Regions from separate parts of the Streptomyces sp. NPDC058240 genome, predicted to be linked through region 1. Evidence: predicted binding sites of a transcription regulator. Region 1 holds the regulator's gene; each other region holds the start of a gene.
The links. The regulator HrcA, encoded in region 1, represses chaperone genes, less so after heat shock. The targets are predictions, from matches to a motif close to TTNGCACTCNGNNNNNCNGAGTGCNAA.

Region 1 (9,462 bases):
AAGGCCACCGTGGCGACCGGCCTCATCACCAAGGACGACGTCCAGTACCTCTGGCTGCCGCTCGCGCACGTCTTCGGCAAGGTCCTCACCTCCGGCCAGATCGAGGTCGGCCACGTCACCGCCGTCGACGGCCGGGTCGACAAGATCATCGAGAATCTGCCGGTGGTCCAGCCGACGTACATGGCCGCCGTGCCCCGTATCTTCGAGAAGGTCTACAACGGTGTCGCCGCCAAGGCGCGGGCCGGCGGCGGAGCCAAGTACAAGATCTTCCAGTGGGCGGCCGGGGTCGCCCGTGAGTATGCGACGGTCTCGCAGGACAACTTCCGGCACACCGGCACGGCCTCCGTCCCGTTCGCGCTCGGCGCCAAGCACAAGGTCGCCGACATCCTCGTCTTCGCCAAGATCCGCGAGGCCTTCGGCGGCCGGCTGCGCGCCTGCGTCTCCGGCTCGGCCGCGCTCGCCCCCGACATCGGCCTCTTCTTCGCGGGCGCCGGCATCCACATCCTGGAGGGCTACGGCCTCACCGAGACCAGCGCCGCCTCCTTCGTCAACCCGGGCGAGGCCTACCGCACCGGCACCGTCGGCAAGCCGCTCCCCGGCACCGAGGTGCGGATCGCGGACGACGGCGAGATCCTGCTGCGCGGCCCAGGTCTGATGGAGGGATACCACGGGCAGCCGGAGAAGACCGCCGAGGTACTGGAGTCGGACGGCTGGTTCCACACCGGCGACATCGGCGAGCTGTCCGTGGACGGCTATCTCCGGATCACCGACCGCAAGAAGGACCTGATCAAGACGTCCGGCGGCAAGTACATCGCCCCGGCGGAGGTCGAGGGACAGTTCAAGGCGGTCTGCCCGTTCGTCTCCAACATCCTGGTGCACGGCGCGGACCGTAACTTCTGCACCGCCCTGATCGCCCTCGACGAGCCGACCATCCTCGGCTGGGCCGCCGAGAACGGCCTGGGCGGGAAGCCGTACGCCGAGGTGGTGGCCTCCCCGCAGGCCGTCGCGCTCATCGAGGGCTATGTGAAGCGGCTCAACGAGGGGCTGCAGCGCTGGCAGACCATCAAGAAGTTCCGCCTGCTGCCCCGCGACCTCGACATCGAGCACGGCGAGCTGACGCCCAGTCTGAAGCTGAAGCGGCCGGTTGTCGAGCGCGAGTACAAGGGCCTCATCGACGACATGTACGCGGGGACCCGCGAGGCCTGAGCAAGGTCCTCGCGGACCGGCCGCACGGTGCGGCTGCTTCTGTTCCTCCCCGCTCATTTTCTCCGCTCACTTCGGCAACTCGCTGCTTATGGGCATGGTCCATCTGTCACTCTGTCGGTGTCGTCAGCGCCGTCCAACGAGAACAGACAGACAGCAACGAGAACAGACAGAGCGAGAACAGGCAGGAGCTGCACCGTGGGGCCCATTCCCTTGCAGCGGGACATCGTTCAGCGTCCCGGTATTCCCGCAGGCCGTGCGGACGCGCGGCCGGTCGCCCATACGTCCCTGCCCGGAAACCTCCTCGCACCCTCCGCCGCCCGCCGGTTCGTCCGGGCCGCGCTCGGCGAGTGGACCGGGCTCGGGCTGCCGGCGGCCGTGGGCTTCAGCGAGCGCGTGGCCGAGGACGCGGAGGTGGTCGTCAGCGAGCTGGTCACCAACGCGGTCGTGCACGCCGGGACCAACGTGGAAGTGCTCGCCCGGCTGGAGGAGGCCACCGAGGACGAGGTCGCGGCCCTGGTGCTGGAGGTCTCGGACCACCATCCGGCCCGTGCCGTGCGCAGCGACCGCCCGGAGACCGGAAGCGCTGCCGAAGCGGCGGAGGGCGTCGGCCTCGTCGGCCCCGACGAGCCCGCAGAGTACGGTCGCGGGCTCCAGCTCGTCGGCACCCTCTCCGAGCGCTGGGGCATCACCTATCGCACCGGCCTCAAGACCGTCTGGGCCCGGCTCCCCGTGGACGACTGGAACCCGTTCCCGGAACCGGCGGCCGAGCCCGAATTCCAGCAGGGGCTGCGCGCCGCCGAGCTGCTCGCCCCCACCGCCCGGCGCGCGCTGCGCGACGACGCGGACTGGGCCGGCCGCGGCGCGCTCTCGTTCCTCGCCGAGGCCTCCGACCTGCTCGCCGGCCAGCTCGACGAGGACATCGTCGCGGCGCTCTCCGGGCAGTTACTGGTGCCCAGACTCGCCGACTGGTGCGCGATCTGGCTGGAGCCCGAGAACGGCGGCCCCTCGGCCGTCCCCCGGCTCGCCAGCGTCTGGCACCGGGACGAGGCCGAGACCGGGCAGCTGCGCACCGTGCTGGAGCAGGCCCCGATCCGGCTCCCCGAGCGGGTCGGCACCGGGCCCGTCTCCATGCCGTGGCCCGGCGGCGAGGAGGAGGGCGCGGAGGCCGAGGAGCGTGCCGCGTCCGCCCTCGCCTACCGGATCACCTCGGGCGGCCGGACACTCGGCGCCGTACTCCTCGGCCGGGAGGGCCTCGCCCGTGTCCCCGACGAAGTGACCGCGCTCATCGAGGACTTCGTGCGCCGGGTCGGCCTCGCCGTCGGCGCGGCCCGCGCCTACACCCGGCAGGCCACCATCAGCCGCATCCTGCAGCGCGCGCTGCTGCCCGGCAAGGTCGCCGACATACCCGGGGTCTCCAGCTCGCTGGTGTACGAACCCAGCGACGACGGAGTCGTCGGCGGCGACTTCTACGACATCTTCCCGTGCCCCGGCGACCGCTGGTGCTTCGTGCTCGGCGATGTGCAGGGCAGCGGCCCCGAGGCCGCCGTCGTCACCGGCCTCGCCCGGCCCTGGCTGCGGCTGCTGGCCCGCGAGGGCTTCGGTGTCGGCGAGGTCCTGGACCGGCTCAACCGGCTGCTCCTCGACGACGCGATGGAGGCCGCCGAGGCGGCGGCGCTCATGGTGGCCGCCGCCGGTGGCCAGCAGACGGCGGACACCGGACAGTCCCGCTTCCTGTCCCTGCTGTACGGAGAGCTCGTACCGCTGCCCGGCGGCGGTGTGCGCTGCACCCTGGCCAGCGCCGGCCACCCGCTGCCGCTGCTGCTGCGGCCCGACGGAGAGGTGCGCCCGGCCGCCGAGCCGCAGATTCTGCTCGGGATCTTCGACGACGTCGCGTACGAGAGCGAGAGCTTCGAGCTGGCGCCCGGCGACAGCCTGCTGTGCGTCACGGACGGAGTGACGGAGCGGCGCTGCGGGCCGCTGATGTTCGACGACGGGGACGGACTGGCCCAGGCGCTGGCCGGCTGCACCGGGCTGTCGGCGGACGGGATCGCGGACCGGATCAAGCGGGCGGTGCACGAATTCGCCGAGCGTCCGCCCGACGACGACCTGGCGCTGCTGGTGCTCCAGGCCGGGTGAGGACCCGCGTCCGGGGACGGGCGGCCTCCGTGATCACGGCCGTGGCCGGGGGTTCCCCGGCGGCGAGCGACAATGGGCGGTATGCCTTCCGTACTGCCCGATGGTGAACCCGTACCCGACGACGGGGCGCTGCCCCGCCATGCCCTGGAAGGCGCCGCCGACCGGCCGCTCGGCTTCTACCTGCACGTGCCGTACTGCGCGACCCGCTGCGGCTACTGCGACTTCAACACCTACACCGCGACCGAGCTGCGCGGCTCCGGCGGCGCGCTGGCCTCCCGGGACAACTACGCCGAGCATCTGATCGGCGAGGTCCGCCAGGCCCGCAAGGTCCTCGGCGACGATCCGCGTCCGGTCCGCACCGTCTTCGTCGGCGGCGGTACGCCGACGCTGCTGGCCGCCGCGGACCTGGTCCGGATGCTGGGGGCGATCCGTGAGGAGTTCGGGCTCGCGGACGACGCCGAGATCACCACCGAGGCCAACCCGGAGTCCGTCGGTCCGGCGTATCTCGCCGAGCTGCGGGAGGGCGGCTTCAACCGGATCTCGTTCGGGATGCAGAGCGCCCGGCAGCACGTGCTGAAGATCCTGGACCGTACGCATACGCCGGGCCGGCCCGAGGCATGTGTCGCCGAGGCCCGCGAGGCGGGCTTCGAGCACGTCAACCTCGACCTGATCTACGGCACGCCGGGGGAGTCCGACGACGACTGGCGGGCCTCGCTGGACGCGGCGATCGGCGCCGGGCCGGACCATGTGTCGGCGTACGCGCTGATCGTCGAGGAGGGCACCCAGCTGGCCCGGCGGATCCGGCGCGGCGAGATCCCGATGACCGACGACGACGCGCACGCGGACCGGTATCTGATTGCGGACGAGGCGATGGCCGCGGCGGGCTTCTCCTGGTACGAGGTGTCGAACTGGGCCCGTACGCCCGAGGGCCGGTGCCTGCACAACGAGCTGTACTGGCGCGGGGCCGACTGGTGGGGCGCCGGGCCCGGGGCGCACAGCCATGTCGGCGGGGTGCGCTGGTGGAACGTGAAGCACCCGGGCGCGTACGCCCAGGCACTGGCCGAGGGGCGGTCGCCGGGGGCCGGACGCGAGATCCTCTCCGAGGAGGACCGGCGGGTCGAGCGGATCCTGCTGGAGCTCCGGCTCGCGGACGGCTGTCCCCTCGGCATCCTGGCCCCGGCCGGGCTGGCCGCTTCCCGCCGCGCCCTGGCGGACGGCCTCCTGGAGCCCGGCCCGTACGAGCAGGGGCGGGCGGTGCTGACGTTGCGGGGGCGGTTGCTGGCGGACGCGGTGGTGCGGGACCTGGTGGACTGAGGGCCGGGGGCGCGGGGCGGGGGTGCCTGCGGCGGCTTTTTCCCCTGCCCGCCCCTTCCCGTAACCGGGGGCGCTGCCCCCGGACCCCCGCTCCTCAAGCGCCGGAGGGGCTGGGGACGCGCCCGGGATGGGGCTGAGGGGTGCGCCCGGGCCGGGGCCGGGGTGTGCCTGCGGGGCTTTATTCCGGCGCCGTCACGAAGTCGATCAGGTGCTCCACCGAACCCAGCAGGGCCGGCTCCAGGTCCCGGTACGAGTGGACCGTGGCCAGGATCCGCTGCCAGGCCGCGCCGGTGTTCTCCGGCCAGCCGAGCGCGCGGCACACGCCCGTCTTCCAGTCCTGGCCGCGCGGGACCACCGGCCAGGCCGTGATGCCCGCGGAGGACGGCTTCACCGCCTCCCACACGTCGATGTAGGGGTGGCCGACCACCAGCACGTTCGCGTCCGAGACCTGAGCGGCGATCCGGGACTCCTTGGAGCCGGGCACCAGGTGGTCGACCAGGACGCCCAGCCTGGCGTCCGGGCCGGGGGAGAACTCGCGCACGATGGCGGGGAGGTCGTCGATGCCCTCCAGGTATTCGACGACCACGCCCTCGATCCGCAGGTCGTCGCCCCAGACCCGCTCGACCAGCTCCGCGTCGTGCCGGCCCTCCACATAGATCCGTCCCGCCCGCGCGACCCGGGCGCGCGCGCCGGGGACCGCGACCGAACCCGAGGCCGTACGGGCGGGGCGCACCGGAGCGGCGGCCGAGGGGCGTACGAGGGTGACCACCCGGCCCTCCAGCAGGAAGCCCCGCGGTTCCATCGGGAACACCCGGTGCTTGCCGAAGCGGTCCTCCAGGGTCACCGTCGGACCCTGGGCCGTCTTCTCGCAGCGGATCACCGCACCGCAGAATCCGGTGGAGACCTCCTCCACGACCAGATCGGGTTCGGCGGGGACCTCGGGAACGGGGGCGGACCTCTTCCACGGCGGGGTCAGGTCCGGCTGGTAGCTGCGCATCGGACGACGATAGGACGACAACGGGTCACGACACGCCGAAGCGTACGGCCAGTTGTTCGCGCTGTTCCCGTACGAACGCCGCGTCCACCACCGCCCCGTGCCCCGGCACGTACACCGCGTCCTCGCCGCCCAGCGCCAGCAGCCGGTCCAGCGAGGCCGGCCAGCGGGACGGGAACGCGTCCCGGCCCGCCTGCGGCTCGCCGGACTCCTCGACCAGGTCGCCGCAGAGCACGATCGCGGGGGAGCCGGGGACGACCGCCACGAGGTCGTGGCCGCTGTGTGCGGGGCCCACGTCGGCCAGCAGCACCTCGCGCCCGCCGCCCAGATCGAGCGTCCACTCGCCGCACACCTGGTGCCGCGGCACCACCAGCGCGTCGACGGCCTCCGCCGCGTCGTGCTCGCCGACTCCGTGACGCACCGCCGAGCTGTGCAGATCGTCCGCCCCCCGCTCCAGCAGCTCCGCCATGCCGACCGCCCCGTACACCTCGGCGCCGGAGAACGCGGCAGTGCCCAGGACGTGGTCGAAATGGGGATGGCTGAGTGCGATATGCGTCACCCTCCGGCCGAGCAGAGCCTGGGCCTGGGACCGCACCTCGGCACCCTCGCGGAGCGTCGATCCGGTGTCGTAGAGGAGCACTCCGTCCGTTCCGACCACCAGTGCGACGGTCGCGTCCCACCCGGGAAGGCGCCGTCGGCCCACTCCGTGACCGAGTCGCTCCCATCCGAACTCTTCCCAAGAGGCATCCATACCGGGACGCTATCGGCAAACGACCTGCACGGTCTCGCGGTAGCGTGACCGGTCGCCCTTGCTAGGCCCCCACTCGGCCGCCGTACACTGGCGGGGGGATTGCTGGCACTCGCGTTGACCGAGTGCCAAGCGGATTCCTGGGCACAGGAACAGGAACGACCCGAGAACCACGAGGAAACACAGCTGGAGGTGTGCGCGATGCTCAGCGAACGCAGACTCGAAGTGCTTCGCGCCATCGTCCAGGACTATGTCGGCACGGAGGAGCCCGTCGGCTCCAAGGCGCTCACCGAGCGGCACAAGCTGGGGGTCTCCCCGGCGACCGTCCGCAACGACATGGCGGTGCTGGAGGACGAGGGCTTCATCGCCCAGCCCCACACCAGTGCCGGACGCATCCCGACGGACAAGGGCTACCGGCTCTTCGTCGACAGGCTCGCGGGGGTCAAGCCCCTCTCGTCGCCGGAGCGCCGCGCCATTCACAATTTCCTCGACGGCGCGGTCGACCTCGACGACGTCGTGGGCCGCACCGTACGGCTGCTCGCGCAGCTGACCCGGCAGGTCGCCATCGTGCAGTACCCCTCGCTGACCCGGTCGACGGTGCGGCATGTGGAGCTGCTGTCACTGGCAGCCGCCCGGCTGATGCTCGTGCTGATCACGGACACCGGCCGGGTCGAACAGCGCATGATCGACTGCCCCGCCCCGTTCGGCGAGACCTCTCTCGCCGATCTGCGGGCCCGGCTCAACAGCCGGGTCGTCGGACGCCGTTTCGCGGACGTCCCACAACTGGTGCAGGATCTGCCGGAATCCTTCGAGAGCGAGGACCGGGGAACCGTGTCCACCGTGCTCTCCACCCTGCTCGAAACCCTCGTCGAGGAGACGGAGGAGCGGCTGATGATCGGCGGCACCTCCAACCTCACCCGCTTCGGGCACGACTTCCCTGTGATGATCCGGCCGGTGCTGGAGGCACTGGAGGAGCAGGTCGTGCTGCTGAAGCTGCTCGGCGAGGCCAAGGACTCGGGCATGACCGTACGTATCGGGCACGAGAACGCCCACGAGGGGCTCAACTCCACGTCCGTCGTCGCGGTCGGCTACGGTTCGGGCGACGAGGCAGTCGCCAAACTCGGCGTGGTCGGACCGACCCGCATGGACTACCCCGGAACGATGGGAGCGGTACGCGCAGTGGCACGTTACGTCGGACAGATCCTGGCGGAGTCGTAAGTGGCCACGGACTACTACGCCGTACTCGGCGTACGCCGCGACGCATCCCAGGACGAGATCAAGAAGGCATTCCGTCGGCTCGCCCGCGAGCTGCACCCGGATGTCAACCCCGATCCGAAGACCCAGGAGCGGTTCAAGGAGATCAACGCCGCCTACGAGGTGTTGTCGGACCCGCAGAAGAAGCAGGTCTACGACCTCGGCGGCGACCCGCTGTCCGCCTCCGGCGGCGCCGGCGCGGGCGGATTCGGACAGGGCGGCTTCGGCAACTTCTCCGACATCATGGACGCGTTCTTCGGTACGTCGTCGCAGCGCGGACCCCGTTCGCGCACCCGGCGCGGCCAGGACGCGATGATCCGGCTGGAGATCGATCTCGCCGAGGCCGCGTTCGGCACCACCAAGGACATCCAGGTCGACACGGCCGTCGTCTGTACGACCTGCAGTGGCGAGGGTGCCGCACCCGGCACCTCCGCCCAGACCTGTGACATGTGCCGCGGCCGCGGCGAGGTCTCCCAGGTCACCCGGTCCTTCCTCGGCCAGGTCATGACCTCGCGGCCCTGCCCGCAGTGCCAGGGCTTCGGCACGGTCGTGCCGACCCCGTGCCCGGAGTGCGCCGGCGACGGCCGCATCCGGTCGCGCCGCACGCTCACCGTGAAGATCCCCGCCGGTGTCGACAACGGCACCCGCATCCAGCTCGCGGGCGAGGGCGAGGTCGGCCCCGGCGGCGGCCCGGCCGGCGACCTGTACGTGGAGATCCACGAGCTCTCGCACGCGGTGTTCCAGCGCCGCGGCGACGATCTGCACTGCACGGTCACCATCCCCATGACGGCGGGCGCGCTCGGCACCAAGGTGCCGCTGGAGACGCTCGACGGCCTGGAGGAGGTCGACATCCGGCCGGGCACCCAGTCCGGCCAGTCGGTCCCGCTGCACGGACGCGGCATCACGCACCTGCGGGGCGGCGGGCGCGGCGATCTGATCGTGCACGTCGAGGTGATGACCCCGACGAAGCTGGACCCGGACCAGGAGCGACTGCTGCGGGACCTGGCGAAGCTGCGCGGCGAGGAGCGGCCCACCGGCCAGTTCCAGCCCGGCCAGCAGGGGCTGTTCTCCCGGCTGAAGGACGCCTTCAACGGCCGCTGACCGACTCGGCACACCGTTCCCGGACGCCGGACGGGCCCGCACGGCGGGCCCGTCCGGCGTTTGAGTACAAAGCGGACTGAGTCCCGCACACACCGGGCCGCGCGGGACGTGACACGATGCGGTCATGTCATCCGCGTTGACCGATCTCTGCCGGTATCCGATCGTGCAGGCCCCGATGGCGGGGGGCACGTCCTCCCCGCAGCTCGTCGCGGCCGTCTCCGAGGCGGGCGGGCTCGGTTTTCTCGCCGCCGGGTACAAGACGGCGGACGGCATGTACAACGAGATCAAACAGCTGCGAGGGCTGACCGGTCAGCCCTTCGGCGTCAATCTCTTCATGCCGCAGCCGGCGCTCGCCGACCCGAGCGCCGTCGAGGTGTACCGGCACCAGCTCGCGGGCGAGGCCGCCTGGTACGAGACCCCGCTCGGCGACCCGGACTCCAGCGGCGGCGACGACAACTACGACGCCAAACTGGCCATCCTCCTGGAGGACCCGGTCCCGGCCGTCTCGTTCACCTTCGGCTGCCCGACCCGCGACACCCTCGACGCGTTCGCCGGCGTGGGTACGTACACCGTCGTGACGGTCACCACGCCCGAGGAGGCCCAGACCGCCCAGTGGGCGGGCGCCGACGCGGTCTGCGTCCAGGGCATCGAGGCGGGCGGCCACCAGTCCACCCACCGCGACGACCCGCAGGCCGACGGCGCCGGGATC
Region 2 (9,462 bases), on a different contig from region 1:
CCGTGTATGGAGCGACGACGCGCTGTCTACCAGCTCGCTCACCGCCGAGGAGTTCGACGCCAGCCGCGAGGAACTGCGCGCCTACATGGCCGGGTTGATCGACCAGCACCGCCGGTCGCCGCAGGACGACCTGATGACGGCGCTCATCGAGGCCCGCGACGGCGGCGACCGGCTCTCGGAGCTCGAACTCATCGATCTGTGCGTGGGCATCCTGATCGCGGGGCACGAGACCACCGCGTCCCAGATCCCCAACTTCGTCCTCACCCTCCTCGACCACCCGGACCAGCTGGCCAGGCTCAGGGCCGAGCCCGAGCTCGTCCCGAACGCGGTGGAGGAGCTGCTCCGCTTCGTGCCCCTGGGCAGCGGCGCCGGTCAACCCCGTTACGCCACCGAGGACATCGAGGTCGGCGGAACCCTCGTCCGCGCGGGCAGCCCGGTCCTGGTCGCCGTCGGCGCCGCCAACCGCGACGCGCTGCGGTTCGCGGCCCCGGGCGTGCTCGACATCGCTCGCGAGGGCAACCAGCACCTCGGATTCGGCCACGGGGTCCACCATTGCCTGGGCGCCCCGCTGGCCCGGCTGGAACTCCAGGAGGCGCTGTCCGCCCTCATCACCCGCTTCCCGGAACTGCGTCTGGCCGGCGACGTGACCTGGAAGTCCGAGATGCTGGTGCGCGGCCCGCGCGTCATGCCGGTGGAGTGGTGACCGCCATGACCTGGAACGTACGCGTCGACCCCGAGCTCTGCCAGGGATCGGGCATGTGCGCCGGGACCGTCCCCGAGGTGTTCGCCCTGGACGGTGAGCACGCCCACGCGCGGGCCGACGGGATCGAGCCGGACGAACGGGTCCTGGACGCCGCCGACATCTGCCCGGCCCTGGCGATCACCGTGCACGACGGAACCACCGTCATCGGCCCCCGCCGCGACTGACCTGCCCCACCCTGCCCCGCCCGGTGTGCCGGAACAAGGAAAGGAAGTTCCCACCCTGCCCCGCACACCGGGCCACGGACCACGGATCCGTCCCGCCGGATCAGTCCCGGCGGATCAGCTCGGGATTCACCCGCCGCCCCACCAACGGCAATGCCCCGATCGCCGCGACCACCACCACGCCCAACGCCGAGAACAGCAACAGCGGAACGCCCTCTCCGTCCCAGAACACCGCGCCGCCCCCGGTGATCAGATAGCTGGACTCGGTGAGCTTCCCCGTCACCAGCGCAAGCAGCAGCCCCATCGCCAGCGGCAACACCACCTGGGCACACTGCACCGCACGCAGCGTCCGAGGGCGCGCGCCGAGCAGGGAGAGCGCGGTGACCTGAGCTCTGCGTTCGACGGCCCGGTCGGTAACGGACACCAGATAGGCCGCGACACCGATCACATGATCGCGGTGGTATCTCCTGTCCGTGTGACAGGAGATACCACCGCGTGGAGATTTACTCGTGCCGGGCGGTCCGAATTTCGGCCATGACCGCCTCGAAGACCGGCGCGTCACCGGCCTGGCCCGCGGTGACGTGGATGGACGGAGGCCTTGCCCGGCTGTCATCGGAATGACCAGGCACCCCCGGGCCCGGTCACGGAATGTGCGGGCGACTAGCCGAGCCGCTGCAGGACCCACTGGGAGCCGCCGTCGGGGAGAAGGACCGCACGGTTACCCTCCGTGGTCAGGTAGCCGAGCTCGCCCCGGCCGAGGGCGATGGCCACCGGCGCGCCGCCGTCCGGGCCCTGGATCGACCACTCGTCGGGCTGGTTACCGCACCGGTCCACCCGTACCACCGGCGGGTAGATCCGGATCGGCGAGAGCGCGAGGCAACGGCCTTCGCCACGCGCCTCGACGATCCGGGCCAGGCCGTTGCCCTGGTTGCGGATCTCCCACACGGTGCCGGGGTTGCACGGCTCGACATGGCCCCCGAGCGGACCTTCGCCGCCCGCGAGACACTGACCGCTGCGCGCGTCACGGATGAAGTAGGCGCCGTCGTCGGCGGCCTGGGAGGGGGTGGCGAGCGCCAGGACCGCGACGGCGGACGCGGCCAGCGACAGGATGGATCGGATACGCACGGGACTCCTCGTACGAGTTGAGTGGGGGGTGGTTCGGGCCCGATCGACCCGGCACCCAAGATCACAGGAGCCCGCTGCCTCTCTCCCGTTTTCCGCCTCGCGCCCCACCGACCCACCCCGTCAGCAGCGGCTCATTCGGAGTGCATGCGGCGCATTCGGATCACTGCGCACGCCCCCTCCCGCCAGGGATGTTCCGCCCTGAGTTCAAGCCACGAAGTCCGAGCGCTCTTTTATCAACATCCGCGTACCGAACGCGATTTCGCGCACCTCCCGGCCCGCGAGGCATCCATCGCCGCGTACATCGACCGGCTGCCCGAGGGCGCCGACATCTCCGTGAAGAAGCTGGCCAAGGTCCTCCCGTACGGGCAGTGCGCACTGCGAACCTCCCTCAACCGACTCCAGGACGCCGGGCATCTGCGGCGCGGCAGCGAGCGCGGCGCCACGGAGGCGGAGCTGCTGCGCGCCCTCGCCGACGGGCTGCCCACCCCCGTCCACCACCCGGCGGCCCTCGTCCGCAGGCGGCTCACCGACAAGATGCCACCCGAACGAGTCACTCCGGCACAACAGCAAACGGTGTTGCGCACCCTCGAATGCAGCGAATGCCGCTCGCCGGGCAGCACGGAGGCCCTGATCGGCGGCCGGTGCAGGCCGCGCCGGGGCGAATCGGTCGCCGCACCCGCCGGGCCCGGCGGAGCCGTACCGGCGGACGGCGTACGCGGCCGGATGAACGACGTACGGGCCGGACCTGCCCGACGGTCCGTACGGCCGAAGTCGCGCTGACCCGAGGAGGCGAGAAGCCGCGCCGGGTGTCCGAAACCGGCTCCCACCTGGGAGTGGTTTGATCCGCTTCCCCTAGGCGGTCGTTACGTTGCGTGTTCCTCTTGGCGCACATCGTAATCAACCGCCCCAAAGGGGAACGAACCATGTCCGAACCATCCCACGAGCAGATCGTCTCCGAGCTCCACGACAAGCCCCCCATCGCCCTGGCCCCCGGCCCCCGCCTGGACGCCGAGAAGCCCGTCTCGCTCCCACTGCCACCCAGCACCGTGTGGGACCTGCCGGGCGGTACCGCCTGGGTCTACTACGGCGAGGGGAACACCGGTCTCGTACGGCCGGTCATTTTCGCCGACGGCTTCAACACGGGGCCCAGCGAGCTGGAATTCTCCTGGGAGATCATGGAGTTCGGTGACTACGCGCTCATCAGCGAGCTGCGCCGCCGTGGCCATGACGTCATCCTCCTCGGCTTCCATGAGCGCAGCGCATCGATTCTGGACAACTCCCGCACCGCGCAGGCCGCGATCATGCAGGCCATCGCGGAGCGGCTGGGTGACACACCGCTGGCCGTCGGCGGGTTCAGCATGGGCGGGCTCGTCACCCGGCATGCGCTGGCCAAGCTGGAGTACGAGAGCATCGACCACCAGACCGCTCTGTACTTCTCGTACGACAGCCCGCACCGAGGCGCCTGGATCCCGATCGCGCTCCAGGCGTTCGCGCACTACATCAAGGATCTCGACAGCCGGTTCTCCGACCAGATCAACAGCCCGGCCGCCCAGCAGCTGCTGTGGCGGCACATCGAGAAGTGGGACGACACGCCGGACCAGAGCGTCTTGCGCGCCCAGTTCCTCGCCGAGATGGCAGCCGTCGGCCAATGGCCGCGCCGACCCCGGCTGATCGGTGTCGCCAACGGCGTAGCCTACGGCACCGGCACCGATGTGCGGGCGGGCGAACTGGCTCTGGAGGGCAAGGGCCTGTCGGTTCTGGGAACCAAGCTCTACACCCAGGCGCCGGGCCCCGACGAACTCGTCGCGAAGCTGCGGGTGGTGACGCTGAAGACCAACGAGGTGCGCACGAACGGACTCCCGTCGATCGACGGCGCACCCGGCGGCTCGCTGGAAGGCTTCGGCATCCTCGCCGACGGGCTCAACGCCCTGAACCCGCTCCTCGGCTTCAAGACCGACGTACGTATCCGGTCGCACTGCTTCGTGCCGTCCGTCAGCGCGGTCGACGTCGGCGACCTGGACACGGACGCCGAGCTGTACAAGAACATCTCGGAGCTCCCGGAGGACGCGAGCGGGCTGGACGAGTTCAAGCTCGCCTCCCGGAACGAGGGACACACTCTCGTGACGGAGGAACTCTGCACCTGGCTGCTCGACCGCCTGCCGTAGGGCTGGGCGTCCGTGGTGTCCGACTCCGACACCCCGTCATACCGGGAGCCGGACGCCCACGACGGAATGGGGGCCGCGGTATCACGTGCCCACGATGCTCCGGCGGGCATCGTGGGTGCGTCCACCGCACGCCCACGGGGGAGCCGCGGTTGGAAGGCCGATGTGACGCCGACCGGTTCGCGGCACGCCTCGTATCCGGGCGCACAAGCGCCGTTCGCCCCGGAAACGACATCGGGCCCCTGGACCAGCTGGTCCAGGGGCCCGATGCGGCAAAGCTGTACAGGAACTACCGATCCGTCAGGATCAGAAGTCCATGTCACCGCCCGGCATGCCGCCCGGAGCGGCCGCGGCGGCCTTCTCCGGCTTGTCGGCGATGACGGCCTCGGTGGTGAGGAACAGCGCGGCGATGGACGCGGCGTTCTGCAGAGCGGAGCGCGTGACCTTCGCCGGGTCGAGAATGCCCTCGGCGATCATGTCGACGTACTCGCCGGTCGCGGCGTTCAGACCGTGACCGATCGGCAGGTTGCGCACCTTCTCGACGACGACTCCGCCCTCAAGACCACCGTTGACGGCGATCTGCTTGAGCGGGGCCTCCAGCGCCAGCTTGACGGCGTTGGCGCCGGTCGCCTCGTCACCCGAGAGCTCCAGCTTCTCGAAGACGGCCGAGGCCTGGAGCAGAGCCACGCCACCACCGGCGACGATGCCCTCCTCGACGGCGGCCTTGGCGTTGCGCACCGCGTCCTCGATGCGGTGCTTGCGCTCCTTGAGCTCGACCTCGGTCGCGGCGCCGGCCTTGATGACAGCCACGCCGCCGGCCAGCTTCGCGAGACGCTCCTGGAGCTTCTCGCGGTCGTAGTCCGAGTCGGAGTTCTCGATCTCGGCGCGGATCTGGTTGACGCGACCCTGAACCTGGTCGCTGTCACCGGCACCGTCGACGATCGTCGTCTCGTCCTTGGTGATGACGACCTTGCGGGCGCGGCCGAGCAGGTCGAGACCGGCGTTCTCCAGCTTGAGGCCGACCTCCTCGGAGATGACGGTGCCACCGGTGAGGATGGCGATGTCGCCGAGCATGGCCTTGCGGCGGTCACCGAAGCCCGGGGCCTTGACGGCGACGGACTTGAAGGTGCCACGGATCTTGTTGACGACCAGGGTCGACAGGGCCTCGCCCTCGACGTCCTCGGCGATGATCAGCAGCGGCTTGCCGGACTGCATGACCTTCTCCAGCAGCGGAAGGAGGTCCTTCACGTTGCTGACCTTGGAGTTGACGATCAGGATGTACGGGTCGTCGAGGGACGACTCCATGCGCTCCATGTCGGTGGCGAAGTACGCCGAGATGTAGCCCTTGTCGAAGCGCATACCCTCGGTGAGCTCCAGCTCCAGACCGAAGGTCTGGGACTCCTCGACGGTGATGACGCCTTCCTTGCCGACCTTGTCCATGGCCTCGGCGATGAGCTCGCCGATCTGGGTGTCGGCGGCGGAGATGGAGGCCGTCGAAGCGATCTGCTCCTTGGTCTCCACGTCCTTGGCCTGCTCCAGGAGGGCGGCGGAGACGGCCTCGACGGCCTTCTCGATGCCCCGCTTGAGGGCCATCGGGTTGGCACCCGCGGCGACGTTGCGCAGACCCTCGCGGACGAGAGCCTGGGCGAGAACGGTGGCGGTGGTCGTACCGTCGCCGGCGACGTCGTCCGTCTTCTTGGCGACCTCCTTGACCAGCTCCGCACCGATCTTCTCGTACGGGTCCTCCAGCTCGATCTCCTTGGCGATGGAAACACCATCGTTGGTGATCGTGGGGGCGCCCCACTTCTTCTCAAGGACGACGTTGCGACCCTTGGGGCCAAGGGTGACCTTGACGGCGTCGGCGAGCTGGTTCATGCCGCGCTCGAGACCGCGCCGGGCCTCCTCGTCGAACGCGATGATCTTGGCCATGTGAAGTGGTCCTCCCGGACAGGGGTGGATTTCTCCGGACCGAGTGGCGCCCGCGACGGACGGCCTGCCTGACCGGTGGTTCCTTGCCCCACCGGCCTGCGGGCCTCACCGGCCCGGTCCAAGTTCTGTCACTCTCACCTGGAGAGTGCTAACGCCAATGATTAGCACTCGACCCCCGAGAGTGCAAGCGTCCCCCTCGGGATGTGGACACCGCGCCGGGGCGCGCGGGAGGCAGGCGCGGGAGGCAGGCGCGGGAGGCAGGCGCGGGACGCACTGAGGGCCCGTACCCCCGGGGTACGGGCCCTCAGTGCGTGAGTGCAGTGCGTGAGTGGCGTCGTTGGCCGACCGCTCGAACTCAGCCGACGGCGAGCTTGACCATGTCCGCCTGCGGCCCCTTCTGGCCCTGCGAGATCTCGAATTCAACTCGCTGACCCTCTTCGAGGGTGCGGTACCCGTCCATCTGGATCGCGCTGTAGTGGACGAAAACATCCGCACCACCGTCGACCGCGATGAAGCCGTACCCCTTCTCCGCGTTGAACCACTTGACGGTGCCCTGAGCCATGCCTAACTCCCCTATTACTGGCCCTTGCGCAGGACCGCACTTCGCGGACCCGGGTCAGAACTCACCCTCCGACAGGAGAGGGTGTGTGCGCCGGAACGCGTCGACCGCGGCTGAATGTATCTGCCCAACTGCCCTCTGCAACAGGTCAATCGGACGAGAATTCTCGGCAGAACCGAACGCCCGGATATGCGGAATTCATATGAATCCTGGGCAAGTCGGGCCAGGCAAAGGCGACTTATGCCTCAAGCGGATCGCGCACTTTGGCTGCATCTTGTCGTGGCCGGGCGCATTCTCGTATGCGGGCGGCACGGGCAGCTGGGGGGACTTCCCACACTGTACCGCGCTCAACCATGCAGAATTGCCCCCTCCGTTTCAATCATGGAGAGGGCAATTCGATAACGCGGTGCGGTCGGACGGGACGTCAGCAGCCGCCGGCCACGGCCGGGATGATCGAGATGCCGGCGCCGTCCGGCGTGGCCGTCTCCAGGCCGCCCTCGAAGCGCACGTCGTCGTCGTTGACGTACACGTTCACGAAGCGGCGCAGCTTGCCCTGGTCGTCCAGGACGCGGGCGGCGATGCCCGGGTGGTTCTGCTCCAGGGACTCGATGACCTGGGAGAGGGTCGAGCCCTCGGCCGGGACCTCGGCCTGGCCGCCCGTGTAGGTGCGGAGGATGGTGGGGATGCGGACCTTGACGCTCATGGTGGGTGCCCTTCCTGAAGTCTCGGGTGGTCAGCTGGTGGCGAGGCCGGCAGCGCGGAACGCGTCCAGGCTGGGCCGGATCGTCGCGGTCGCCTGAGAAGTGTCGGCCACCGCGTCGAGGGTCTTGAGGCCGTCACCCGTATTGAGTACGACGGTGGTCAGCAACGGGTCGATCAGACCGGCCTCGATGAGCTTCTTCGTCACGCCGACCGTCACACCGCCCGCCGTCTCCGCGAAGATGCCCTCGGTGCGCGCCAGCAGCTTGATCGCGTCGACGACCTGCTCGTCGTTGACGTCCTCCACGGCACCGCCGGTGCGGCGGGCGATGTCCAGGACGTACGGGCCGTCGGCCGGGTTGCCGATGGCGAGGGACTTGGCGATCGTGTTCGGCTTCTGCGGCCGGACGTCGTCGTGGCCGCCCTTGTACGCGACCGAGACCGGCGAGCAGCCCTCGGCCTGGGCGCCGAAGAGCTTGTACGGCTTGTCCTCGACCAGGCCGAGCTTGATCAGCTCCTGGAGGCCCTTGTCGATCTTGGTGAACTGCGAGCCGGACGCGATCGGGATGACCAGCTGATCCGGAAGCTGCCAGCCGAGCTGCTCACAGATCTCGTACGCCAGGGTCTTGGAGCCCTCGCCGTAGTACGGACGCAGGTTGACGTTGACGAAGCCCCAGCCCTCGCCGAGCGGGTCGCCGATGAGCTCGGAGCAGAAGCGGTTGACGTCGTCGTAGTTGCCCTCGATGCCGACCAGCTCACCGCCGTACACCGCGGCCATGACGACCTTGCCCTGCTCCAGGTCGTGCGGGATGAACACGCAGGAGCGGAAGCCGGCGCGGGCGGCGGCGGCGCCGACGGCACCGGCGAGGTTGCCGGTGGAGGAGCAGGAGAGGGTGGTGAAGCCGAAGGCGCGGGCGGCCTCGATGGCCTGCGCGACGACGCGGTCCTTGAAGGAGTGCGTGGGGTTGCCGGAGTCGTCCTTGACGAACAGCTTGCCCTGCTCGACACCGAGCTCACGGGCGAGGTTGTCGGCCTGGACGAGCTTGGTCCAGCCGGGATTCAGGTTCGGCTTCTCGGCGACATCGGCAGGGACCGGCAGCAGCGGCGCGTAGCGCCAGATGTTGGCCGGTCCGGCCTCGATGCGCTTCTTCAGCTCTTCGGGGGAGCCGCTCGGCAGGTCGTACGCGACTTCGAGCGGCCCGAAACAGGACGCGCAGGCGAAAATGGGGCCGAGTTCGAAACGCTCGCCGCACTCGCGGCAGGAAAGGCCCGAGGCGGGACCGAGGTCGACGGCTTCGGCGTTGGCGTCAGCGTCGGCGGAAGAATTGGTGCTTACTGCAACGGTCTGCGCAGCCATGGTGGCGAGGCCCTTTCTCCTCATCTTCCTCGCGGCGCGTTTCGCCACGAGACGGAATTGGCACCTTCCCCACCTGACCTCACGGTCGGCGGGGGGGTTGCCGGGACTTCAACGGGCCGTTCCCTCAGTCCCTCTGGATGAGCGCTGTGGCACCGGATCTTCGATCCGGGCATTTATCGGCGGACGGACCCCGGCATGCGATGGTCGTCCGCGTTGTTCAAGACTGTAACCGAAGCACCGGACTGTTGAGATAGTCGTCCGAACCGCGAGATGGATCACATACAGGGAGTATCGACCGTGCTGGAAGAGGTCGAATGCTGGCTGGCCAGGCGTTCCTGGTCGGCCGCCGACCGCCCGTTGGACCGCCTCCTGGCCGCCAGGGCCACGGCCGGGGAAGCGGGCCGCGGGAGCGTCAGTGTCGTACTGCCCGCGCTGAACGAGGAGGCGACGGTCGGCGAGATCGTCGCGACGATCCGGCGCGAGCTGATGGAGAAGGTCCGGCTGGTCGACGAGCTCGTGGTGATCGATTCCGGTTCCACGGACGACACCGCGAAGGTGGCCCGGCAGGCCGGCGCCCGGGTGGTGCACCGGGACGCGATACTCCCCCGGATACCGGCCGTGCCCGGCAAGGGCGAGGTGCTGTGGCGCTCGCTCCTGGTGACCGGCGGTGACATCGTGTGCTTCATCGACGCCGACCTGAAGGACTT
Region 3 (9,462 bases), on a different contig from region 1:
CAAGGACAAGTACGGCCTGTCCTGGCAGCTCGTGCCCCACGGCTTCGACGAGGCGCTGTCCGACCCGGACCCGGCCAAGGCGGAGCGGGCCATGAAGGCGATGCTGGGCATGCGGAAGCTGGACATCGAGGCACTGCGCAACGCCTGAACCGGCCCCGCACGGTCGGTAGGGTCATGCCCATGCCCATGCCCATGCCTCGCCGAGCACAACTGCCACCGCCACCACCGCCCGTGGAAATACGTTCCTGGCCCGACCGGGAGGCCATGCTCGCCGACCGGGCCGCGGTGCTCGGGGCACTGGTGAGGGCCCATGTCGCACCGGGGCGGCTGGCGGTGCTGTGGCTGTGGGGCGCGCTCTGCGCGTTCGGCTGGCTCCTGGTGGGCACCGCGCTCATGACCTTCGAGGAGTCGTACGACGTCATCAGTGCCGGGATCGGTGTGATCATCGCCGCCATGGGTGTCGCCTGCATGGTGCCGGCGGTCGTCCTCGTCGTCGTCGGCCTGCGCCGCGACCGCAGGATCCGCCGACTGCTCGACGCCTGGGGCGGGTTGGACCGCGATCCGGCACGCGACGCGGCGCTGCGGATGCCGGGCGCCGGCACCGCCTGGCTGGTGATGTCCTTCGTGCTGTGCGCGGTCGGGCTGGTCACCTGCTTCGTCGTCCCGGCGGCCGCCACCGCGGAAAGGGACAGCTTCAGCCTGGTCGCCCTGTTCATGGGGCTCGGGCTGGTCGCCTGGCTCGTCGGACTGATCGGCGTCGTCAAGGCGTTCGCCCACCGTCGCTGGGTGCAGCGGGTACTGATCGGAGCGCCCGCTCCGGAGCCGCTGATCTCCGTCGGGGGCGGTGCCCACCGCTGACCGCGGACCTATCCTGACGGGACCGGTGAGTCGCACAGGGGGAACAGGGGGAGGCCGACATGGAGTGGTACTGGTGGGTGCTCATCATCTTCTGGACGGGCGGCTTCGGATGGGCCGTCGACAACGTCCGTACGGCGCTGCGCAATCGGCACGACCGCAAGCTGGAACTGCTTGAGGCGTCCAAGCGGGAGCGGCTGGCCCTCGACGCGGCGAACAGGCCGCCGGAGCCGGTCTGCGGCTGCACGCACCATCTCGCCAAACACGACAAGCAGGGCAAGTGCCATGAGCGGATCGAGGTGCCGACGGCCTGGGACGAGACCAAGAAGCCGGTCCGCTTCGAGTCCGGGCAGTGCAACTGCCAGCAGTACGTGGGCCCTCAGCCGCTCTCGCAGGTGTACGCGGACGATCTGACCGACCTCGCCTGACGGCCGCCGGGCCGGTCAGGCCGGGCCGGTCAGCGGGTGGCCGATCAGCATCGTCGGTGCTCCGGCCACCCGGGTCAGGAAGACCGTCGCGGAGTTCGGCCCCTGGAGCTTCATCCGGCGGCGCAACTCCTCCGGTTCGACCGCCGAACCGCGCTTCTTGACGGTCAGGACGCCCACCTTCCGCTCCCGCAGCAGCGCCTTCAGCTTCTTCATGTTGAACGGCAGCTGGTCGGTGATCTCGTACCCGGAGGTGTACGGGGACTCGTACGGCCGGTCGCTCGTGATGTACGCGATGGTCTCGTCGACCAGCCGGCCCTCGCACCGCGCGACGATGTCGGCGACCAGATGGGCGCGGATGACGGCGCCGTCCGGCTCGTACAGATAGCGGCCGACCGGGCCGACGGGCGGGGCGGGCAGCGGGGCCCCGGACCACAGGGTGGCCCGGTCCGGGAGCACGGTGGCGCGGTACGAACCGGCCGCGAAGCCCTCGCCGAACCAGAGCACCGCCTCCTTCACATCGCCGCCGTCCGAGATCCACTCGGCCTCCGCCTGTGCCGGGATCGCCTCGTGCGGGATGCCCGGAGCGATCTTCAGGGCGGCACGGGGGGCCGCGAGCGCGGCGCCGGTCGCCCAGGAGAGCGGCGGCGAGTACGCCTCGGGGTCGAAGATCCTGCCCCTGCCGCCGCGCCGGGCCGGGTCGACGAAGACCGCGTCGTAGGGCGAGGTGTCGATGTCGGCGACATCGGCGCACCGCACCTCGATCAGACCGTCCAGGCCCAGCGCGGCGGCGTTGGCGCGGGCCACCTCGGCGGTCAGCGGGTCGCGGTCCACGGCGAGCACGGAGATGCCCGCCCGTGCGAGCGCGATCGCGTCGCCGCCGATCCCGCAGCAGAGGTCGGCGACGCCGCGCACCCCGCCCGCCTCCGCGAACCGCCGCGCGCGATGGGTGGCCACCGAGGTACGGGTCGCCTGCTCGACGCCGTTCGGCGTGAAGAACATCCGGTACGCGTCCTCGGCACCGAACTTCGCCACCGCCCGCTGCCGCAGCCGCGCCTGTCCCAGCGCCGCCGACACCAGGGCGGCCGGGTGGCTGCGGCGCAGCCGGGTGGCGGTGGCGAGTTCTTGGGCGGGGTCGTACGACCGCAGCTCGTCCAGCAGCGCGGCGCCCTCGGGGGTGCGCAGGGCGATGAAGGCGGCGAGCGGGTCGGGGGCGTCGGACCGGTCGTCGGCGGCGGACGGGTCGTTCGGGGCGAGAGCGTTCACCCGCCCCATTGTGAGCCAGCCGGGTAGACCGGCGGGCCCGGTGGAGGTGTCGGGCCGGGAGGCCGATCACGTGCTGGCAGGATGCGGCGCCATGCAGCTTGTACGGCAAAAGGAAAAAATGACCACGAAGTGGAGTGGATCGGGCATGCCTCGTCCCGAACGGAGGCGGGGCTCCGGCGGGCACCGGCCCGCATGTGCCGTCCTGGCTGCGCTCCTGGTCGCCGCGGTCGGCTCCGGCTGCGCCTCCGGGTCCGGTGGGCAGGCGGGCGGCGAGGCCGAGTACCGGGAGCGGCCCGCCGCCGGGAACCCGGGCCCGGAGGCGGGCACGAACCCCGCCGCCGGACACCCGGGCGGCTCCGGACAGGGCGCCGGCCGGGCCCGCGTACCCGGCGATGCCCATGAGAACGCGAAGCTCGGCCCGGCCGTGCGGGCGAGGCTCGCCAAGAAGTGGGGGCTGGACAAGCCGCCGCTGATCGCACCGCGGCCGCCCGCCGTGAAGCCGCGCATCACCACCCGCGAGGGCTTCGAGGTGAAGGGCGGCGACGACTCGCTGCCGCCGGTCTTCACCACCGTCCCGACCAAGGACCGCGTCGTCTTCCTGACGATGGACGACGGTTCCGAGAAGGACCCCGAGCTGTTGCAGATGATGGACGAGCTGGACATCCCGTACAGCGCGTTCCTCAGCGACTACGAGGTGAGCGACAACTACGGGTACTTCGGCGAGGCGCAGCGGCTGGGCGTCACCCTCAACAACCACACGCTCAACCACCCCTATCTGCCGGGCCTCTCGCACGCCGGGCAGAAGCGCGAGATCTGCGACGAGCAGGACATCATCGAGAAGCAGTTCGGGAAGCGGCCCAGGCTCTTCCGCCCGCCGTACGGCAACTACAACGGGGACACGCTCCGCATCGCGAAGTCCTGCGGCATCAAGGCCGTGCCCCTCTGGAACGCCGAGGCGTTCCCGGACCACATGGAGTGGCGCGAGGAGGACCAGGACCTGCACCCGGGCGACATCATCCTCACGCACTTCCGCGGCCGTGCGGAATGGGACGGCAGCATGGCCGACCTGGTCCGGGCGGTCATGAAGACCGTCACGGACCGGGGCTACGCGGTGGCCCGGCTGGAGGACTACGTATGAGCAGGGCGCGCCGGCTGCTGGCCGGACTGCTGGCAGCCGGTGCGCTCCTCACCACCACCGGCTGCGCACAGTCGGTGGACCCGATCGAACGGCTGGGCCGCAAGGCCGTGCAGCGGGTGAACCACCCGCCGCGGACGCCCGCGGCGGGCCCGACGGCGCGCGGTGATCACGGTGAGCCGGGGTCGATGGTCGTGATCGCGTGCCGTCAGCCGCCGGAGTCCAGGCACTCGCGGTTGTCGCCGCCGCTGAGGCACTGGTGGCCGGTGCGGCCGGGATCGTACAAGGGGGCGGGCGCGGGCGCCGGGTGCGAGCGGCCGTAGTCCTCGTGCCCGACCAGCACCGCCACCACGCACAGCAGCAGCGCCGCCATCAGCCGGATCGCCCCCGCCCGGGGCCAGTTCGCGCGGATCAGCACGACGGCGAACAGGCCGGCCGCCGCGGCGATCCCGCCGAGGACGAGGGCGGGTGTCCAGTCCATCGGCGGCGGGCCCGTCGTCTCCGGGCCGTCGAGGTCCGTTCGCGAAAAAGCCAGTCGGATGGCGGCGACCGCACAGATCAGCCCCTCCAGGAGAACGAGCAGCAGCCCGAGCACCACATCGAGGCAGCCGTTCACGGCGCGCGATTCGTACGGCCGCCGCCCGGAACGCGGGTCCGGCCGCGGGTACGGAGAGGGGCGGGTCATGTCCACACGGTCGTACGGAACGGTCCGGTCCGTCCGGACGTTGTCCCCATGTTGTCCGGACTGTTGTCCGGACCGTCCCCCCGGTCGTCGTGTCCGGCGCCGCGCAGGCGTCGCGGCGGCGACGCCACGACTGCTCGAATTGGCACTCCGCTTGACCGAGTGCTAATCCCGGTCATAGTCTCGGTGCTGGCACTCACCACTGGAGAGTGCCAGCAGTACTGCGCGACTGGCAGGTCCGGCACCCGCGACGACGGATCGACCTGGTCGCCACCCCAAGACTGTTACCCCGTGAGATCTCCGAAGGGGGAGACCGGATCGTGTCGACCGCCAGCACCAAGGTTGCGATCAAGCCGCTCGAGGACCGTATTGTGGTCCAGCCGCTCGACGCCGAGCAGACCACGGCCTCCGGCCTGGTCATTCCGGACACCGCCAAGGAGAAGCCCCAGGAGGGCGTCGTCCTGGCCGTGGGACCGGGCCGCTTCGAGAACGGCGAGCGCCTTCCGCTCGACGTCAAGACCGGCGACGTCGTGCTGTACAGCAAGTACGGCGGCACCGAGGTGAAGTACAACGGCGAGGAGTACCTCGTCCTCTCGGCTCGCGACGTGCTCGCGATCATCGAGAAGTAATTCACCCACGTTTGCTTCTGTTCTGCGCCCCTGGCCCCCGCGAATAACCAGCCGGGTGGTCGGGGGCGCAGTTCGTTCGAGAGGAAAGCTCAGCTCCCATGGCGAAGATCCTGAAGTTCGACGAGGACGCCCGTCGCGCCCTTGAGCGCGGCGTCAACAAGCTTGCCGACACGGTCAAGGTGACGATCGGCCCCAAGGGCCGCAACGTCGTCATCGACAAGAAGTTCGGCGCTCCCACCATCACCAACGACGGTGTCACCATCGCGCGCGAGGTCGAGCTCGACGACCCGTACGAGAACCTCGGTGCCCAGCTGGTGAAGGAGGTGGCGACCAAGACCAACGACGTCGCGGGTGACGGTACGACCACCGCCACCGTGCTCGCCCAGGCGCTCGTCCGCGAGGGTCTGCGCAACGTCGCCGCCGGTGCCTCCCCGGCCGCCCTGAAGAAGGGCATCGACGCCGCGGTCAAGGCCGTGTCCGAGGAGCTCCTCGCGACCGCCCGACCGATCGACGACAAGTCCGACATCGCCGCCGTGGCCGCGCTCTCCGCGCAGGACAGCCAGGTCGGCGAGCTCATCGCGGACGCGATGGACAAGGTCGGCAAGGACGGTGTCATCACCGTCGAGGAGTCCAACACCTTCGGTCTGGACCTCGACTTCACCGAGGGCATGGCCTTCGACAAGGGCTACCTGTCCCCGTACATGGTGACCGACCAGGAGCGTATGGAGGCCGTCCTCGACGACCCGTACATCCTGATCCACCAGGGCAAGATCGGCTCGATCCAGGAGCTGCTCCCGCTGCTGGAGAAGGTCATCCAGGCCGGTGGCTCCAAGCCGCTGCTGATCATCGCCGAGGACGTCGAGGGCGAGGCGCTGTCGACCCTCGTCGTCAACAAGATCCGTGGCACCTTCAACGCCGTCGCGGTGAAGGCCCCGGGCTTCGGTGACCGCCGCAAGGCCATGCTCGGCGACATCGCCACCCTCACCGGTGCGACCGTCATCGCCGAAGAGGTCGGCCTCAAGCTCGACCAGGCCGGTCTGGACGTGCTGGGCTCCGCCCGCCGCGTCACCGTCTCCAAGGACGACACGACGATCGTGGACGGCGGCGGCGAGCCCGGCGACGTCAAGGGCCGGGTCAACCAGATCAAGGCCGAGATCGACGCCACGGACTCCGACTGGGACCGCGAGAAGCTCCAGGAGCGCCTCGCGAAGCTGGCCGGCGGCGTGTGCGTGATCCGTGTCGGTGCCGCCACCGAGGTGGAGCTCAAGGAGAAGAAGCACCGTCTGGAGGACGCCATCTCCGCGACCCGCGCCGCGGTCGAGGAGGGCATCGTCTCCGGTGGTGGCTCCGCTCTGGTCCACGCCGTCAAGGTCCTGGAGGGCAACCTCGGCAAGACCGGCGACGAGGCCACCGGTGTCGCGGTCGTGCGCCGCGCCGCCGTCGAGCCGCTGCGCTGGATCGCCGAGAACGCCGGCCTCGAGGGCTACGTCATCACCTCGAAGGTCTCCGAGCTCGACAAGGGCCAGGGCTTCAACGCCGCGACCGGCGAGTACGGCGACCTGGTGAAGGCCGGCGTCATCGACCCGGTCAAGGTCACCCGCTCCGCGCTGGAGAACGCCGCGTCCATCGCGTCGCTGCTGCTCACGACCGAGACCCTGGTCGTCGAGAAGCCGGCCGAGGAAGAGGCCGAGGCCGCCCACGGCGGTCACGGTCACTCGCACTGACGCCTGACCGCTCAGGGCGCACAGCCGAAGAAGGCCCCCTGTCCCACCGCTCGGCGGTGGGACAGGGGGCCTTCGGGCGTTTCAGGCCGAGTGGCTCAGACTCCCGGAGTGCACGGGGTCCGCGAAGGGCAGACCGGCCGCGAAGCGCTCCATCTCGTCCAGCGCCTGGTCGGCCATCCGGTGCAGCTCGTCGCCCAGCGAACCCGCCACGTGCGGGGTGAGCAGCACATTGGGCAGGGTGTACAACGGCGAGTGCGCAGGCGGGAGTTCGGGGTCCGTCACATCCAGCACCGCTTGCAGCCGGCCGGCCGTCAGCTCGGGCAGCAGTGCCTCCTCGTCGACCAGCGAGCCCCGCGCCGTGTTGATCAGCGTCGTCCCGGTCGCCATGGCGGACAGCTGCGCCGCACCGATCAGATGGTGCGTCTCCGGGAGCTGGGGCGCGTGCACCGAGACGACGGAGCTGCTCGCGCAGAGCTCGTCGAGCGAGGTGAGCCGTACCCCGAGCCGCGCCGCCTCCGCGCCGTCCACGTACGGGTCGTACAGCAGCACGTCCAGGTCGAAGGGGCGCAGCAGCTCGATGACGCGCCGGCCGATGCGGGAGGCGCCGACGATGCCGACCGTACGGCGGTAGTTGCCGGCCCCGTCGAGCTCCGCGAGCCAGTCGTGGCCGGCGCGCAGATCGCGGTAGCGGTGCGCGGTGTGCAGGACCCGCTTGCCGGCGAACAGGATCGTGGCGAGGGTGAATTCGGCGACCGGCAGGGCGTTGGCGCCGGCTGCCGATGCGACGGCGATGCCGCGTTCCCAGCAGGCGTCGGTGATGTGGTGCTTCACGGAACCCGCGGCGTGCACGACGGCCCGCAGCCGGGGCGCGGACGCCAGTACCCCGGCGGTGAGCGGCGTCGCTCCCCAGCAGGTGAACAGCACCTCGGCCTCGGCGAGCGCGGCGGCCACCTCGGGCGTCGGGTCGGCCAGGTCGTGGGCGACGAAGTCCGGGTCGGTGCGGGTGAGGGCGGCCAGCCGGGTGCGGTGGCGGTCGGCGAGGAGGCGGTCGGCGATGCCGGGCCCCATCGCGAGCAGGGCCGTCGGCCGGTTGTCAGTGGTGTGGGGCATGGTGGAACTCGTACTCCTCAGGGCTCGCGGTGAGAGTCACTTGACGCTGCCGGCGGTCAGTCCGGCCTTCCAGTGCCGCTGCAGCGAGACGAAGGCGACGATCAGGGGGATGACGGCGAGGAGGGAGCCGGTGACGACGAGCGGATAGAAGCTCGGCTCGCCGTGGGTGTTGGTGTTCCAGGAGTACAGCCCGAGGCTCAGCGGGAAGAGCTTGCGGTCCGAGAGCATCACGAGGGGGAGGAAGAAGTTGTTCCAGATCGCGGTGAACTGGAAGAGGAAGACCGTCACGAAGCCCGGCATGACCATGCGCAGTCCGATGGACCAGAAGACGCGCAGCTCGCCGGCCCCGTCGATACGGGCGGCCTCCAGGGCCTCGTTCGGTATGTAGCCGGTGCTGAACACCCGGGCGAGATACACGCCGAACGGGTTGACCAGCACCGGGATCAGCACGGACCAGTAGGTGTTGACCAGGCCGGTCTTGGAGGCCAGGAGATACATCGGCAGGGCCAGCGCCGTGGTGGGCACCAGCACACCCATCAGCACGAGGCCGAACAGCTTCTCCTTGCCCCGGAATTCGTACTTGTCGAAGGCGTATCCCGCGGCGACGCAGATCAGCGAGCAGACGATCGCCCCGCCGCCCGCGTACATGAGGCTGTTGAGGTACCAGCGGAAGTAGATGCCGTCGCCGTAGGAGGCCAGGTTCGACAGGTTCTCACCGAGGTTGAAGCCCTCGAAGGAGAACGCGTTGCCCGCGAGCAGGCCGCCGGTGTCCTTCGTGGCGGCGGTGACCAGCCAGACTAGGGGGAAGAGCATGTAGACGACGGCGAGCAGAAGGAAGCCGTTGACGGCGGTCTTCGACATCCAGCGGCCGCGGGAGGCGGGGGAGTTCATGCTTTCTTGCCCTTCCGGCCGGTGAAGCGGGTGACGACGAAGGACAGCAGCGCGGCCGTGAGCGCCAGCAGGATGGAGGCGGCCGCGGCGAGACCGTAGTCGTTGCGCTCGAAGGCCGCGGTGTACGCGTACATGTTCGGCGTCCAGGTGGAGGAGACGGCGGAGCCGGTCCCCTTGTTGAGGATCAGCGGCTCGGTGAACAGCTGGAGCGAACCGATGACCGTGAACAGCGCGACCATCACGAGGGAGGAGCGGATCAGCGGGACCTTGATGCTGAGCGCGGTGCGCCAGGCACCGGCCCCGTCGACCGTGGCCGCTTCGAGCACGGAGCGGTCGATGGCCTGCAACGCGGCATAGAAGATCACCATGTTGTAGCCGAGCCACTCCCACAGGGCGATGTTGACGATGGAGGGAAGGGCGCCCTCGGGGGAGAAGAAGTCGAAGCCGATTCCGCCGGACTCCATGGCGCTGACCACCGGGCTGAGCTGCGGGGTGTAGAGGTACACCCAGATCAGCGCGGCGATGATGCCGGGCACGGCGTGCGGCAGGAAGAGCGCGAGCTGGAAGAACCGGCGGGCGCGGGCCAGCGTGGAGTCCAGCAGCAGGGCGAGGGCGAGGGCCCCGATGAGCAGCAGCGGAATGTAGAACAGGCAGTATCCGAGGAGTACGCCGAAGCCCTCGCGGAACGCCCGGTCGCCCAGGGCCGCCGTGTAGTTGTCGAGTCCGCTGAAGACGGTCTCGGTGC

Region 2: the regulator HrcA is predicted to act here: its motif matches at 6,302-6,328, upstream of groL (chaperonin GroEL).
Region 3: the regulator HrcA is predicted to act here: its motif matches at 4,506-4,532, upstream of groES (co-chaperone GroES).

Annotation. Positions count from the first base shown of each region.
Region 1 is NZ_JBHVWT010000001.1:606,387-615,848, reverse strand. Features, by position in the region: gene ACFVX4_RS02800 (AMP-dependent synthetase/ligase) at 1-1,206, shown strand, start outside; gene ACFVX4_RS02795 (SpoIIE family protein phosphatase) at 1,417-3,342, shown strand; gene hemW (radical SAM family heme chaperone HemW) at 3,415-4,656, shown strand; gene ACFVX4_RS02785 (DUF3097 domain-containing protein) at 4,835-5,653, opposite strand; gene ACFVX4_RS02780 (MBL fold metallo-hydrolase) at 5,679-6,401, opposite strand; gene hrcA (heat-inducible transcriptional repressor HrcA) at 6,600-7,616, shown strand; gene dnaJ (molecular chaperone DnaJ) at 7,617-8,753, shown strand; gene ACFVX4_RS02765 (nitronate monooxygenase) at 8,878-9,462, shown strand, end outside.
Region 2 is NZ_JBHVWT010000009.1:76,320-85,781, forward strand. Features, by position in the region: gene ACFVX4_RS17790 (cytochrome P450) at 1-703, shown strand, start outside; gene ACFVX4_RS17795 (ferredoxin) at 709-927, shown strand; partial or broken gene ACFVX4_RS17800 (ABC transporter permease) at 1,028-1,372, opposite strand; partial or broken gene ACFVX4_RS17805 (IS5/IS1182 family transposase) at 1,437-1,535, opposite strand; gene ACFVX4_RS17810 (hypothetical protein) at 1,585-2,049, opposite strand; gene ACFVX4_RS17815 (hypothetical protein) at 2,194-2,829, shown strand; gene ACFVX4_RS17820 (hypothetical protein) at 2,973-4,214, shown strand; gene groL (chaperonin GroEL) at 4,518-6,140, opposite strand; gene ACFVX4_RS17830 (cold-shock protein) at 6,496-6,702, opposite strand; gene ACFVX4_RS17835 (MoaD/ThiS family protein) at 7,124-7,402, opposite strand; gene thrC (threonine synthase) at 7,433-8,755, opposite strand; SAM riboswitch class I at 8,773-8,899, opposite strand; gene ACFVX4_RS17845 (glucosyl-3-phosphoglycerate synthase) at 9,053-9,462, shown strand, end outside.
Region 3 is NZ_JBHVWT010000003.1:312,892-322,353, forward strand. Features, by position in the region: partial or broken gene ACFVX4_RS09295 (VOC family protein) at 1-148, shown strand, start outside; gene ACFVX4_RS09300 (hypothetical protein) at 193-858, shown strand; gene ACFVX4_RS09305 (hypothetical protein) at 918-1,283, shown strand; gene ACFVX4_RS09310 (methyltransferase domain-containing protein) at 1,299-2,555, opposite strand; gene ACFVX4_RS09315 (polysaccharide deacetylase family protein) at 2,692-3,684, shown strand; gene ACFVX4_RS09320 (DUF6234 family protein) at 3,890-4,366, opposite strand; gene groES (co-chaperone GroES) at 4,684-4,992, shown strand; gene groL (chaperonin GroEL) at 5,091-6,716, shown strand; gene ACFVX4_RS09335 (hydroxyacid dehydrogenase) at 6,798-7,826, opposite strand; gene ACFVX4_RS09340 (carbohydrate ABC transporter permease) at 7,863-8,717, opposite strand; gene ACFVX4_RS09345 (carbohydrate ABC transporter permease) at 8,714-9,462, opposite strand, start outside.